DNA from 3 places in the Larsenimonas rhizosphaerae genome. Region 1 is predicted to be linked to each of the others. Evidence: predicted binding sites of a transcription regulator. Region 1 holds the regulator's gene; each other region holds the start of a gene.
The links. Region 1 encodes sigma-54, which starts transcription at its own class of promoters, with help from an activator protein. Its sites were predicted from a motif close to TGGCACNNNNNTTGCTNT; they were not measured.
Positions count from the first base shown of each region.

Region 2: a site for sigma-54 is predicted at 3,269-3,286, ahead of OQ287_RS08005 (P-II family nitrogen regulator). Genes of this name have one in related genera too.
Region 3: a site for sigma-54 is predicted at 1,792-1,809, ahead of glnL (nitrogen regulation protein NR(II)). Genes of this name have one in related genera too.

Region 1 is NZ_JAPIVE010000001.1:1,285,451-1,290,650, forward strand. It holds gene OQ287_RS05985 (KdsC family phosphatase) at 1-589, shown strand, start outside; gene lptC (LPS export ABC transporter periplasmic protein LptC) at 592-1,167, shown strand; gene lptA (lipopolysaccharide transport periplasmic protein LptA) at 1,192-1,728, shown strand; gene lptB (LPS export ABC transporter ATP-binding protein) at 1,735-2,460, shown strand; gene OQ287_RS06005 (RNA polymerase factor sigma-54) at 2,582-4,015, shown strand; gene hpf (ribosome hibernation-promoting factor, HPF/YfiA family) at 4,097-4,399, shown strand; gene ptsN (PTS IIA-like nitrogen regulatory protein PtsN) at 4,412-4,879, shown strand; gene rapZ (RNase adapter RapZ) at 4,890-5,200, shown strand, end outside.
Region 2 is NZ_JAPIVE010000002.1:323,408-328,607, forward strand. It holds gene glsB (glutaminase B) at 1-158, opposite strand, end outside; gene OQ287_RS07990 (peroxiredoxin) at 300-935, opposite strand; gene OQ287_RS07995 (P-II family nitrogen regulator) at 1,125-1,463, opposite strand; gene OQ287_RS08000 (ammonium transporter) at 1,615-2,862, opposite strand; gene OQ287_RS08005 (P-II family nitrogen regulator) at 2,896-3,234, opposite strand; gene OQ287_RS08010 (accessory factor UbiK family protein) at 3,518-3,862, shown strand; gene OQ287_RS08015 (alkaline phosphatase D family protein) at 3,997-5,200, shown strand, end outside.
Region 3 is NZ_JAPIVE010000002.1:313,340-318,539, forward strand. It holds gene glnA (glutamate--ammonia ligase) at 1-1,002, shown strand, start outside; gene OQ287_RS07950 (DUF4124 domain-containing protein) at 1,101-1,676, shown strand; gene glnL (nitrogen regulation protein NR(II)) at 1,841-2,914, shown strand; gene ntrC (nitrogen regulation protein NR(I)) at 2,904-4,316, shown strand; gene OQ287_RS07965 (IclR family transcriptional regulator) at 4,318-4,986, opposite strand; gene OQ287_RS07970 (deoxyguanosinetriphosphate triphosphohydrolase) at 5,134-5,200, shown strand, end outside.

The DNA.
Region 1 (5,200 bases):
ACATTGGCTCGATACACCCGCCTGCAGCAAGGCGGCCAGGCTTCGTCTTCTGGCACTGGATGTGGATGGTGTACTCAGCGACGGCAGGCTCCTCTATACAAGTGATCACCAGGAAATCAAGGCGTTTCACGTTCATGACGGCGTGGGGATCAAGGCCCTGCAGCGACTCGGTATTCAGGTGGCCATCATTACCGGCCGTCGCTCGCCCATGGTTGAGCGGCGCTGCAACGAGCTGGGCATCGATCATCTGATCATGGGCCGGGACGACAAGTGGGCTGCCCTGCAGGAGTTGACTCGCCAATTGGGCATCGACATTACAGAGACAGGGTACTGCGGTGATGACCTGCCGGACCTGGAAGCCATCCATCGTGCAGGCCTGGGCGCAAGCGTGCCCAATGCACCGGACTACATCCAGCAGGCAGCGGATATGGTAACCACCCGACGCGGTGGCCAGGGAGCTGTCAGGGAGCTCTGCGAATTCATCATCAACGCCCAGGGACGCTGGAACGAGGTACTGACCCATTATCACGTGGAGGACGCCGCCTCAATACCACCCGGCACGACCTCCAGCCAGTACATGGGGGAATAATCATGCGCTCCCTGCTCTCACGGATCTCCCCACGGCTCTGGTTTATCCTGATCCTGCTGATTGCCGGCGGCGTCATGGCCTGGATCGAACAGCGCGACCGGGCAAACGACACCGACACCTCGCTCGGCAGCCAGCAGGAAGCCCCCGACTACTATGCAGAAGGGGCTACCTATACTCGCTATAATGATCAGGGGGAAATCTACCAGACCCTGGCCTCGCCACGGATAACTCACACGCCGAATGATGACATGACGCATGCAGAAACGCCGGAACTGACCTGGACAGCCTCCGGTGGCGACGTCTGGCACGGCCGCGGTGATACCGGCCAGGTGGAAGGAAACGGTGAGCACATCACCCTCTCCGGTCATGCACGCCTGCGACAGCCTGACAATGACTGGACGCTTTCCACCGACACCCTGCACTACACACAGCAGGACCAGCACGCCTGGAGCGATGTAACCTCAACGTTTACCCAGGAAAACCAGACCACGACATCGAACCGGTTTGACGCCTGGATTGATCAGGACAGGGCCGTACTGGAAGGCGACGTCAAGGGCAATTACCCGCCCTCCCGGTAACAGCATTACTGACAAGGACTATTCATGATATTGCGCACTCCCCTTCGGCTGGCCGGTGGCCTGACCCTGGCGCTACTGGCTCACCAGGCGCTGGCTCTCCCCTCTGACGCCAGCAAGCCCATCCACATCAGTGCCGACAAGCTGAACCTTGACGACAAGGCCGGCACGGCGGTGTATACCGGCAACGTCGACATGACGCAGGGTACCATGCTGCTCAAGGCCAACCGCGTTGACATACAGCGTGGCAACAATGGCAATGTCTCCCGGGTTACCGCCATCGGTCAGGGTGAGCGCGCCTACCTGGAACAGAAACCCAATCCGCAGGACAGCAAGGTGCAGGGATGGGGTGACAAGGTCATTTATCACGCCGACACCCGTCGCGTGGAATTGATAGGCAATGCCAAACTGATCCAGAGTCCGGACACCTTCAATGGCGCCTACGTCGAGTACTTCCTCGATCGCCGTCAGGTCAATGCGCGAGGCGGCAAGCCAAGCAGTTCGGACAGCAGCGACCAGCGCGTGGAAATGACACTGAACCCGCAAAACAGTCAGAGCCAGTAATTCGCCATGAAAACACTGTCAGTGGCCCACCTGGCCAAAAGCTTCAAGGGCCGTCGTGTCGTCCATGACATCAGCCTCACGATTCGTCAGGGCGAGATTGTCGGCCTGCTTGGTCCAAACGGTGCCGGCAAGACCACCTCGTTTTACATGATTGTAGGGCTGGTGCAGGCAGATGCCGGCACGATCATCATTGATGACCGTGACCTGTCCCGCCTGCCCATGCACCAGCGGGCCCGCGAAGGCATTGGTTACCTCCCGCAGGAAGCCTCCATCTTTCGCAAGCTGAGTGTTGCCGACAATATCATGGCGATTCTCGAAACCCGACGCGATCTTGACAAGGCAGGCCGGCGGGCAAGGCTTGAAGAACTCCTGCAGGAATTCAATGTCACGCACATCAGGGATAACCAGGGCATGGCACTATCGGGCGGAGAACGTCGACGCGTCGAAATTGCCCGCGCGCTGGCCACCGAGCCGGATTTCATCCTGCTGGATGAACCCTTTGCCGGCGTGGACCCGATCTCGGTCGGTGACATCAAAAGCATCATTCGCCAGCTGAAGGCGCGCGGCATTGGGGTGCTGATCACCGATCATAACGTACGCGAAACGCTGGATATCTGTGACAACGCCTACATCGTGGGCAGCGGTCAGATCATCGCAGAAGGCGATACGCCATCCATCCTGGCCAACCAGCATGTCCGCGACGTCTACCTTGGGCATGAATTCAGATTGTGATGTCAGTCAGGCCAAGGATCTCATACCCTGGCATGAAAATTGCTTCAAATAGTGTTTTTTGACTTGCACGTCCCGCCAGGTCTCGATAGCGTAATCACGGACTTGTGACGACCGGGATCGTATAACGATGAAACCATCCTTGCAGCTCAGGGTCGGCGCTCACCTCACCATGACGCCGCAACTGCAGCAGGCCATTCACCTGCTGCAACTCTCGACGCTGGACTTGCGTCAGGAAATACAGCAGGCACTGGACAGCAACCCCATGCTTGAGCAGGAAGACCTGTTCGATGAGTGCGCCAGCCCAGCCGACAATGATGATGACTGGCAGGAAAGCATTCCCGACGAACTGTCTCAGGACAGCAGCTGGGAAGACAGTTTTCAGGATGCTTCCCTTGGCAGTCTGAGCAGCAGCGTCGCGCCTGCCGGCGAGTCCGATATCGAGCGCAACACCTCGGAGGATACCCTTCAGCAGCATGTTGAATGGCAGGTCATGATGCTGGACCTGGATGACCAGCAACGCGCCATTGCCGAACGATTGATTGATGCACTGGACCCCAATGGCCTGATTGCCCAGCCTCTCGAGGACATCACGGAGGGCCTGCGCGCCCAGGGGTTCGAGTCCCTGAGCGTTGCCGACGTGGAACGTACTGCCATCATGCTCCAACAGTGTGAACCGGCCGGTCTGTTTGCCAGAGACCTGCGCGAGTGCCTGTTGCTTCAGCTTGATCAACTTCCTCAGGACACTCCCCTGCTGGCTCAGGCACGCCGGTTGATTCGCCAGTTCCTTGAAGCCCTGGGCAACGGTGATACAAGGCTTCTGAAACGCCGGCTGGGCATCGATGATGAGAGTCTTGAACGAATCACATGCCTGATCAAGGCACTGGATCCACATCCCGGCCGTCAGTTCGACAGTACCAGCCACCAGTACGTTATTCCTGATCTGACTCTGCGCCACAGCACACGCCATGGCTGGCAGGTCGAGCTCAATGAAGATGCGCTACCGCGTCTTCGGCTGAATCCGGACTACAGCAGCCTGGTACGCCGTGCCGATAAAAGTGATGACAATACCTTTTTCAAGCAGCACCTCCAGGAAGCGCGCTGGTTCATCAAGAGCATCGCCAGTCGCAATGACACCCTTCTTCGAGTGGGTCGCGAGATCATGGCCCGCCAGCATCGGTATATCGACATGGGGGAAGAAGGCCTGAAACCGCTGACCCTGTCCGACATTGCAGGCGCTGTCGACATGCACGAATCCACCATCTCGCGGGTGACGACACAAAAATTCATCCATACTCCCCGCGGAGTGGTCGAACTCAAGCTATTCTTTTCAAGTCAGGTAGGGGGAAGTGGGGAAGGAGACGCCCACTCCGGCGCCGCCATTCGCGCCAGGATTCGCAAATACGTCAGTGAAGAGCCCACAAGGCGCCCCCTGTCCGATGCCCGGCTGGTTGAATTGCTCGATGACCAGGGCATCAAGGTGGCACGTCGCACTGTCGCCAAGTACCGTGAAGCGCTGGGTATACCATCTTCCAGCGAACGTCGGAAAATGGCCTGAATGACGCCGGAAAGACAAGGCTTTGCCTGACAGTAAAAAAGGTTACAATCCAGTATTCATCCGTGGGAAAAGGAGTACGCCATGCAGGTCAATATCACTGGTCATCACGTCGAACTGACAGACGCACTCAGAGAATACATCAACCAGAAACTTTCTCGACTGGAACGCCATTACGACAACATCACCAATGTCCAGGTGACCCTTTCCGTCGAAAAGGAACGCAAGCTTGCTGCCTGCACCCTGCACGCCAGCGGCGCCGACCTGCACGGCGACGCTTCCCACGAAGACATGTATGCCGCCATTGATGCGCTGGCCGACAAGCTGGACCGCCAGCTGGTCAAGCACAAGGAAAAGGCACAGGCACGCGCCCAGGGCGCTCGTTGAGATCCTGGTACTATGAAGCTTGATCAACTCCTTCCGCCCGAACGCACGCTGTTTGATGTTCAGGGCGGAAGCAAAAAAAGGGTGCTGGAATTTTTCAGCACCTTTATCGCTCAGAATATTCCCAGTCTGGATGATCAGGAGGTCTTTTCACGCCTGATCGGTCGCGAGCGGCTGGGCAGTACCGGTGTGGGCAACGGGGTAGCCATACCCCATGCCCGCAACCCGCACTGCAAGTCGCCACTGGCCAGTTTTATCCGGCTGGCAGACCCCATCGACTTTGATGCCATCGACAACGAGCCCGTGGACCTGGTGTTTGTGCTGCTCGTGCCTGAAGAAGCCGAGGATACGCACCTGACGCTTCTGGGCCAGATTGCCGAGCTGCTCAACGACAGCGAAAACCGCAGTCGTCTTCGCCATGCAACCAGTCAACGCGAACTCCATGACACCCTGACCGATCTCATACAGCAACAACACCAATAGGGTACTCATCATGCAGCTGGTCATTATCAGTGGACGTTCCGGCTCAGGAAAGTCCATTGCCCTGCAAGCGCTCGAGGACCTGGGCTTTTATGCCATCGACAACCTGCCGGCCACCCTGCTGGCACCGTTGATCGATGAGCTGGATGCAGGCAGCGTTGGACAGCGACGCATTGCCGTCAGCATTGATGCACGCAACCTTCCGGAAGCGCTGGAGCGCTTCCCCGCGCTTCTGGCGGATCTGTCCAAACGAGTAGACAGCCAGGTGGTTTACCTGACCACGGACACAAAGGCCCTGCTGGAGCGCTATGCTGCCACCCGCCG
Region 2 (5,200 bases), on a different contig from region 1:
GCCGCACCGGCAGTAAAAAGCTGGCCGTCAACGCCCATGGCCGCGATCCCCAGCTGGTTGGGATCTACTTCACCCAGTGCCGGGATATAACGTGCTACCTGCCCCTGACCCAGCAGGGGGCGTACATCATCAAGAATCGTTTTAAGGAGGGACTGCATGAAGGGGGTACTCACCGCCAGTGGCTCTCTGAGACGGCGAGTGTACCGCGCTTTGGCGGACAATAAAGCGTTGAATGGTCAACGTTGCCCGGCCTGTCCCGTGAGGGGAGCAGGCCGGAGCGAGGCACGTCAGTCTGTTACTTACTTGTCGGGCTGCGGCGTGACGCGCAGGTAAGGTGTTTTCTCGTCCCAGCCTTTCGGGAAGAGGGTTTTGGCGGTGTCATTATCCACCGAAGGCACGATGATCACGTCGTCGCCGTCAGTCCAGTTGACCGGCGTAGCCACCTTGTACCCATCGGTCAGCTGCAGGCTGTCGATCACCCGCAGGATCTCGGTAAAGTTGCGCCCGGTGCTGGCTGGATAGGTCAGCGTCAAACGGACCTTTTTCTGCGGGTCGATGATGAATACCGAACGCACGGTGTTGGTGCTGTCGGCATTGGGGTGAATCATGTCATACAGCGTGCTGACGCTGCGGTCGCTGTCGGCCAGCAGCGGAAAGTTGAGGCCGCAGCCCTGGGTACGCTCAATGTCGTTGCCCCACTGGCCGTGCTCTTCCAGAGAATCGACCGAGAGGCCTATCGCCTTGACGTTGCGCTGCTCGAACTGCGGTTTCAGGCGGGCGACCTCACCCAGTTCCGTGGTGCATACCGGTGTGAAATCGGCCGGATGCGAAAACAGGATCACCCAGTTGTCGCCTGCCCAGTCGTGAAACCGGATGGGGCCGTCGGTGCTGTCCTGGGTAAAGTCCGGTGCGGTATCGCCCAATCGAAGTGCCATGAAAACCTCCTTCAGGGTTCTGCATCAATGAACAGGAAGGCGTTCTGCGCATGCGCCGAAAGCGTAGAGGCTGACAGGAACGTCCATGAGACAAGCATTGTGGTGATTGGCCCGTTTCTCAAGTGGCGTTGTGTTACCGACATGAAAAAACGCGCCCGAAGGCGCGTTGCAGATCATCAGAACCGCATGTCAGACCGCATCCTTGCCGGTTTCGCCGGTACGGATACGGATAACCTGTTCCAGCGGAGATACGAAAATCTTGCCGTCACCGATCTTGCCGGTGTTGGCCACACTGGTAATGGCTTCGATCACCTGATCGATCATGCTGTCATCGACGGCCACTTCAAGTTTTACCTTGGGCAGAAAGTCGACCACGTACTCGGCGCCACGATACAGCTCGGTGTGCCCCTTCTGGCGGCCGAATCCCTTGACCTCGGTGACGGTGATGCCCTGTACACCTACTTCTGAAAGGGATTCACGAACGTCATCAAGCTTGAACGGTTTTATTATGGCGGAGACCAGTTTCATTGCTTCTCTCCCTGCGGTATCGATAAGGGTGTATCCCTTGCTTGTGCATAAGCATACAACGGCTTTTGCACTCCCACAAAAATGCGTTGTCCTGATCATGAAAAAAGGCCCCGCAAGGGGGCCAGGAGAGCACGCCAGCTCAACAATCGTTTTATTTTTTGCTGCCGATGAATTCCGGATACGCTTCCATGCCGCACTCGGTGATATCGACGCCTTCGTATTCCTCTTCTTCGCTGACCCTCAGGCCGATGACGGCCTTGATGATGGCCCAGACCACCAGACTGGCCACGAAGGTCCATGCAAAGATGGTGGCGATGCCAAGCAGCTGAGCACTGAAGGTGGCATCAACGTTGGACAGTGGCACTGCCAGCAGCCCCCAGATACCTACCGCGCCATGTACCGAGATCGCACCGACCGGATCATCGATTCTAAGCTTGTCGAGCGAGACGATGGCGATAACCACGATCAGCCCGCCTACCGCACCAACCAGAGTGGCGCCCAGGGCAGAAGGAGCCAGCGGCTCCGCCGTGATGGCCACCAGGCCGGCGAGAGCGCCGTTGAGCGCCATGGTAAGGTCCGCCTTGCGGAACCACAGGCGTGCCAGAATCAGGGCAGACAGCACGCCCCCGGCAGCAGCGGCATTGGTGTTGACGAAGACCTGCGCTACCGCGTTGGCTTCACCGATATCGGAAATCTTGAGCTCGGAGCCGCCATTGAAACCCAGCCAGCCGAGCCACAGGATGAACGTACCCAGTGTTGCCAGCGGCATGTTGGCCCCCGGAATGGCGTTGATCTGACCGTTCTTGCCGAACTTGCCCTTGCGAGCGCCCAGAAGGATAACCCCGGCCAGGGCTGCCGTGGCACCACAAAGGTGCACGACACCTGAGCCTGCAAAGTCCTGGAAGCCGGCGGTATCAAGGAAGCCGCCGCCCCATTTCCAGTACCCCTGAATCGGGTAGATGAAGCCGGTCAGGATCACGGAGAACAGCAGGAATGCCCAGAGCTTCATGCGCTCTGCCACCGCGCCGGAGACGATCGACATGGCCGTGGCCACAAACACCACCTGGAAGAAGAAGTCCGAACGTGCGGAGTAATAAACATCACCTCCGCTGGCCAGTACCTCTTCAGGCGTATGTTCGGCACCGATCAGGAAGCCCAGGCTGGGCATAAAGCCGCCGGCATCGCTTGAGTACATGATGTGGTAGCCCACCAGCAGGTACATGGTGCAGGCAATCGCGAACAGTGCGATATTCTTGGTCAGGATTTCGGTCGTGTTCTTGGCACGTACCAGTCCTGCCTCGAGCATGGAAAAGCCGGCAGCCATCCATAGCACCAGCGCGCCGGTCATCAGAAAATAGAAGGTATCAAGTGCGTATTTGACTTCGATCAGATCGTTCATGGTCCTGTTCCTTGAATGGCGTTCTCCGGGAGATCACACCGCATCGGGGCCGTGCTCACCGGTACGGATACGAATCACGTTGTCCAGAGGGGTAACGAAGAGTTTGCCGTCGCCAATCTTGCCGCTGTTGGCGGCCTGACAGATGGCGTCCAGAACGCCCTCCACCCGGCTGTCATCCACAGCGACTTCTATTTTTACCTTGGGAAGAAAATCCACCACGTATTCTGCGCCGCGGTAGAGTTCGGTATGCCCTTTCTGTCGGCCAAACCCCTTGACCTCGGTGACAGTGATGCCCTGAACGCCGTTATCGGCCAGCGCCTCACGCACATCGTCGAGTTTGAATGGCTTGATAATGGCAGTGACAAGCTTCATGCCTTGTTCTCCTTGAGGTGTCTCCTGGTAAAACATGGCAGGCACCATGCCAATGCATACCCTGTTCCTTTTTAATCAACCACTTGGATTCAGAGTGGTGCGGCTGTGTATCGTTGTGGTGCACAGGGCGCTGGCGCGACGCACCAAATGGAGGCTCTTTTGGGGCGAGTGGGGCGTACTTGCACTGTGGGGGTGCATGAGGCGAGTGATGTGGATCATTAGGCGTTTTGCGGTCGTCATGCGTATCCTGTAGAGCACATAGTTGAACAATGAGGGAACGACCATGGCCAATAGGGATGTATTCAGTCGCTTTGCCCAGCAACTGGGCGATCGTCTGCAGGACGTATCGCATGCGCCTGAAGATATTCAGCGCAGTGTACAAAGTGCAATGAAAAGCACCTTTGATCGCTTTGATCTGGTATCCAGAGAAGATTTCGACATCATGATGGATGTGCTGCAGCGCACACGGTCTCGTGTCGAGGCACTGGAGCAGCAGGTCGCCAGTATGGAATCCCAGCTGGACAGCCTGCGTGGCAAGACCACCACGACCGCCAATGCCGAAGCCAAAAGCGATCTGGGTGAAGACACCTCGGCTGCCCCGGAAAGTGGCTCGCCAGGCGCTGCCTGATTCGGTGAACCATGCTGTAACCCCGCCACCGTGCGGGGTTTTTTTATACCTGCGTCATGGGCTCGTCACCGGCCTGACCTCAGACTGTCATGCCTGCTGACCACACTTTCGGCCACCAACCCGGGAGGTAGATCATGGTGAAACGCAGGAACATTCTGTCATGGGGGCTCAAGGCCGGTGCCGGCGCAGGGCTGTTGGGAACGGGCATTCTCGGCGCCCCGGCGATCGTGCTGGCTGAACATCGCCGGCCGCAGGCGGTGTCCGGGGTCATGAGCGGCGATGTGCTGAGTGACCGGGCCGTGCTCTGGAGCCAAGCGGATCGGGCAGCCTTCATGCATGTCGAGATTGCCGACAACCCGGCCTTCAAGCAGGCACGACGGCTGCCGCGACTCGGCCTTCTGCCGGAAACCGGCCTGGCCGGCAAGCTCGATGCCACAGGACTGCGCGGCTGGGATCACCTCTACTACCGGGTATGGTTCGAATCGCCGGGAGATCACCGCGCCCTGAGTGAGCCGGTAACCGGCACACTGCCACTGGCACCGACGCGTGCCCGGGATATCCGCTTGGTATGGTCCGGTGATGTGGTCGGGCAGGGCTGGGGGATCGATGAAGCTCGAGGTGGCATGACCATTTATGACGCCATGCTGAAGGTCAACCCCGATTTCTTCATTCATTCAGGCGATACCGTATACGCCGATGGCCCGCTCGAGGAGCGGGTCATGCTCGACGATGGCAGCGTATGGAATAATCTGATGACGCCGGCCAAGCGCAAGGTGGCAGAAACCCTCGATGAATATCGCGGTCAGCACGCCTACAACCTGAAGGACCGCAACGTTCGAGCCTTCAATGCCGCCGTACCGATGCTGGCGCAATGGGATGATCACGAAACACTCAATAACTGGTACCCCCAGGAGGTGCTCGCCGATGACCGTTACAGCGAGAAAAACGTGGCATTACTCTCCCAGCGTGCCCGCCGCGCCTTCCTCGAATTTACCCCCACCCGCATGGCGCCCGACGCGCCGCAGCGCATCTACCGGAAGTTTCCCTACGGGCCGGGGATGGAGGTCTTCATGCTCGACATGCGCACGTATCGGGGGCCCAACAGCACCAATCTACAGCCCGACGCCTCGCCGGCGACGGCCTTTCTCGGCGAAACTCAGTTCGACTGGCTGAAGCGTGCCCTGACCGCGTCCACCGCGACCTGGAAAATCATCGCTGCGGACATGCCCATCGGCCTGCTGGTGCCTGATGGTGACAGTGGCGATTTCGAGGCCATTGCCAACGGCGATCCCGGCCGGCCTTTGGGTCGTGAGCTGGAAATGGCCCGGCTGCTGACCT
Region 3 (5,200 bases), on a different contig from region 1:
GAAGTGCATTTCAAGACCGACATGCAGGGCTCGTTCTACCGGATCTCTTCCGAAGAAGGCGCCTGGTCAACCGACTCCACCACCGGTGAAGGCGGTAACATGGGCCACCGCCCGCGTGTGAAGGGTGGCTATTTCCCGGTACCGCCGGTCGACAGCTTCCACGACATTCGCGGTGCAATGTGTAATACCCTCGAAGCCGTGGGTCAGAGCGTTGAAGTACACCACCACGAAGTGGCCAACGCCGGTCAGAACGAAATCGGCGTGAAGTTCAACACGCTGGTCAAGAAGGCTGACGAAGTTCAGACCATGAAGTACGTGATCCACAACGTGGCGCACGCGTACGGCAAGACGGCCACCTTCATGCCCAAGCCGATGGCTGGCGACAACGGCAGCGGCATGCATGTTCACCAGTCTTTCTGGAAAGACGGCGAAAACATGTTTGCAGGTGATGAGTACGCGGGTCTGTCTGAAACTGCGCTTTACTACATCGGCGGCATCATCAAGCATGCACGTGCCCTGAACGCGTTTACCAACGCGTCCACCAACTCCTACAAGCGTCTGGTACCTGGGTTTGAAGCGCCGGTCATGCTCGCCTACAGCGCGCGTAACCGCTCTGCATCACTGCGTATTCCCTATACCTCCAGCCCGAAAGGCAAGCGTGTCGAGCTGCGCTTCCCTGACCCGACGGCCAACCCGTACCTGGCATTCTCTGCCATGCTGATGGCCGGCATCGACGGGATCAAGAACAAGATCCATCCTGGCGACGCGATGGACAAGAACCTGTACGACCTTCCGGCAGAAGAAGCCGAAGCCGTACCTACAGTGGCTTCAAGCCTTGAAGAAGCCCTGCAGGCGCTCAGGGATGACCACGCCTTCCTGACCGAAGGTGGTGTGTTCACTGATGACATGATCAAGGCCTACCTTGAGCTCAAGGAAGAAGACGTAACGGCCCTGCGCATGGCGCCGAGCCCGATCGAATTCGACATGTACTACAGCCTCTGATCGCTGTGTTATCGAAAGGCCCCGCTTCGGCGGGGCTTTTTTTGTGCTGAAATACGCAGTACACGCTCTGATCGGGCGGCAGGCAGGCGAGGAGTGTCATGAGGAAAAAAGGGGCAGGCATCGCAGCGCTTTTGCTGCTGGCAGGGGCATGGGGTGCCCAGGCTGCCACGGTATATCGCACCGTGGATGAACAGGGACAGGTGCACTTTTCCGACCATCCCCTGCCGGGAGGCAACCCTGTATCGGTACCCACGCCCGGCGTGGTACCTGCCGTACCCAGGGGGATGGCAACGCCGTCTGCCTCGGTTCAGCAGGACGCTGCATCAGCGTATCGGCGCTTTGTGATTGATTCACCGGCGAACGAGTCGACGATTCCGCCTGGCTATGCCGGTGATATCCAGGTCTCCGTAACGGTGGTGCCTGCACTTGAGAAAGTGCATCGGGTTCGGCTGATGCTGGATGGGCGCGTCAGCCAGTCGGCGCTGCATGCCACGGTCTTCATGGTTTCCGGAGTCGAGCGGGGCGAGCATACCCTGCAGGCCGAAATGCTCGACCGCCAGGGCAACGTGTTGCGTCGTACCCCACCGGTGACGGTGTTTGTGCACCGTGCCCGAGTCAATCGCCGGGCCGGACAGGGTCCGGTTGGCGGCGTTTCAGGTGTTAATACCCCCTGAACGGGCATTCGGAAATAAAGGAAAATCCTCCTTGCACCTTGATGGTGCATCATTGGCGCCCGGTCCTTTATCCTTTGCGCTCTCGGCGCGCATGTTATGCCGGTTGTGCCAATAGTGGCGCGTTTCTTGCACTACCACAGTGAATCACGCTGACGGGGAACAGGATGTACCAACGGCTGCTAGAAAATCTCACCACCGCAGTAGTACTGCTCGATGGGGCGTTACGTGTTCGGTGGATGAACCCGGCGGCCGAGGCCATGCTGGGCATCAGCCTGCTTCGTGTCCGGCAGTCAGGCCTTGAGTGTCTCGAAGATGCACATTCCGATATCGGTGTTCGATTGCGGCAGGCGCTGGCGACGCTGCACCCGTATACGCAGCGCGAGGTGCCTCTGACGCTGAGTAACGGCGGCAGCATTACGGTGGATTACACCGCTTCGCCCCTGTCCCGGGATGAACTGCTGCTGGAGTTCGAAGCCCGGGATCGCCTGATGCGCATTTCCCGGGAAGAGGCGCTGGTAGCGCGCCAGGAAATGGTCAAGGTGCTGACGCGGGGACTGGCTCACGAGGTCAAGAATCCGCTTGGTGGCATTCGGGGCGCAGCACAGCTTCTGGAGCGGGACCTGCCAGATGACAGTCTGGTGGAATTTACCCGGATCATTGTCGAGGAGGCCGACCGGCTGCGGGATCTGGTGGATCGCATGCTTGGCCCCAACGTCATGGTCGAGCATCTGCCCTTGAACATTCACTCCGTGCTGGAGCGGGTGCGTACGCTGCTTCGCGCGGAAACGAATCGTGTCTGCTTCGTGGGCGATTACGACCCCAGTCTGCCCGAGCTTGTAGGCGATGAGCGCCAGTTGATTCAGGCCGTACTGAATGTGGCTCGCAATGGCGTACAGGCTCTGGAGGAGAGTGGCACCGAGTCGCCCAGGCTGATACTCAAGACTCGCGCCCGTCGGCAGTTCACGCTGGGCGCCGAACGGCACCGCCTGGTATGTGAAGTATCCATTATCGACAACGGCCCCGGCATCCCGGAGCAGCTGCGCGAATCCCTGTTTTATCCCATGATTTCCGGCCGTGCCGAGGGCAGCGGGCTGGGGCTTTCCATTGCCCAGTCCATCCTGCATCAGCACCACGGCTTGATCGAGTGCGATTCCGAGCCGGGCAGAACCCTGTTTCGTCTGCTGATCCCCCTGGAACCGACCCCATCAGAGAAGGAGCGTACTGCCCATGACCGATAGCGCACGCATTTATATTGTTGACGATGACCGGGCCATCCGGTGGGTACTGGAACGCACACTGGCCTGCCCGGATCTGGAGGTGGAAAGTTTCGAACGTGCCGAGACCGCCTTTGAAGCCATCGCGCGCCAGCCGCCGGATGTACTGGTTACCGATATTCGCATGCCCGGTGTGGACGGGCTCGATCTGATGGCGCGAACCCGGGAGCGTTATCCGGAACTGCCAGTGATTGTCATGACCGCACATTCAGACCTGGACAGTGCCGTGGCGTCCTATCAGGGCGGCGCATTCGAGTACCTGCCCAAGCCGTTTGATGTCGATGATGCGCTGGCTCTGGTGCGGCGCGCCGTAGCGCATGCCCGCGAGCGCAAGGCGCCCCTGGATATTCCCGAAAGTCTGACCACCGAAATCATCGGCGAGGCGCCGGCGATGCAGGAAGTCTTTCGTGCCATCGGCCGGCTGTCCCAGTCGCACATCACGGTCATGATCAATGGCGAATCCGGGACCGGCAAGGAACGCGTGGCCCAGGCACTGCACCAGCACAGTCCGCGATCACGGGCTCCTTTCATTGCCCTCAACATGGCGGCCATCCCGAAGGATCTGATGGAATCGGAGCTGTTCGGCCATGAAAAGGGCGCCTTTACCGGGGCAACCTCTCAGCGACGCGGGCGTTTCGAGCAGGCCGATGGCGGCACCCTGTTTCTTGACGAGATCGGGGATATGCCGGCAGAAACCCAGACACGACTGTTGCGTGTGCTGGCTGATGGCGAGTTTTATCGCGTCGGCGGGCATACCCCGGTCAAGGTCGATGTACGCATTATCGCCGCGACTCATCAGCATCTGGAGTCGCTGGTCGAGGATGGCCGCTTCCGAGAGGATCTGTTTCACCGCCTCAACGTTATTCGCGTGCATCTGCCGCGGCTGTCGGAGCGCCGGGAAGACATTCCCCGGCTGGCTCACCACTTTCTGGCCGAGGCCTCCAGGGAACTGTCCACCGAGTCCAAGGTGCTGACCCGTGATGCCGAAATGCACCTGGCCTCGCTTCCCTGGCCGGGCAATGTACGCCAGCTTGAAAACACCTGCCGCTGGCTGACAGTCATGGCCTCCGGGCGGGAAATCCTGATTGATGATCTACCGCCTGAGCTGCGTGATATCAGCCAGGACGCAGGGTATGCCGATGACTGGCGGGGGGCATTCCGAGGCTGGGCCGACCAGGCACTTGCTGCAGGCCATACCCACCTGCTCGAACAGGCCGTTCCGGACTTTGAACGGATTCTGATCGAAACGGCACTCAAGCATACCGGCGGACGCAAGGGGGAGGCCGCCGAGCTGCTGGGCTGGGGGCGCAATACCCTGACGCGCAAGCTCAAGACATTGCTGCCGGCTCTGGCCGACGGGGACTGACCTATCGCGGCGGTACCTGAAAGTGGCTCAGCTGTGCCCCGAGCTGGTCAGCGGCCTGTAAAAGCAGATCGCTGTAGAGCGCGACGGTGGCCTCGTCGAAGCGTTCGTCGAGCCCGGTCAGTGCCAGTACACCATGATGGCGCCCCTGCTGGTCCCGCAGGGCCACGGCCACGGCGGCCAGTGAGGACGTGCGCTCTCCACGGGAGACGTGCACGAGCTGATCACGGGGGGCATCGAACATGCGTGCAGTGGCGCCGTTGTCCAGCGCGTACCGGCTGCCTTCTTCGACAAGGTGGCACAGTTCATGGGTACCCGTTTCGCGGAAGCGGCAGATGCGGGTATCTCCGTCACGGGTGCTGAAGGACGCGGTCTCACGGGTACGGTTTCTCAGCTGAACAAGATGGGGGCGAATCAGGGTTTCCATGTCCGGATGCTGGTCGCTGGCCAGAGTACCGAGTCGAGCCAGGGCCGGGCCCAGATGATAAACCCCGGCCGTGTCCCGGGTGAGATAGCCAAAACGCTCCAGCGAACTCGCCAGCCTCAGGATCGTGCTTTTATAAAAGCCGGTATGCTGCGATAGTTCGGTCAGGGTAAATATATGTTTTCGTGAAGAAAATGTATTGAGCAACGTCAACGCACGCTCCACTGATTCCACACGCTGTTGGCCCATGTGCGATATCTCCGTGAATGTTCTGCAAGGGTGCGTCAGGTGAAACCGCTCGACCATTGCGCTTTGGTCGAGTAGGTGCCCCTGGCTGGCAGGGCCGGTAGAGCGGTGCCAGAATAGCGCTTCATTCATTTGCCAGCGGAATAACTCATGTCTTCCATGCGCTGGGCCAGCCTTCTGGCCCCGGCCCGACTCAATGACAAGCCCGCCGGTTCCG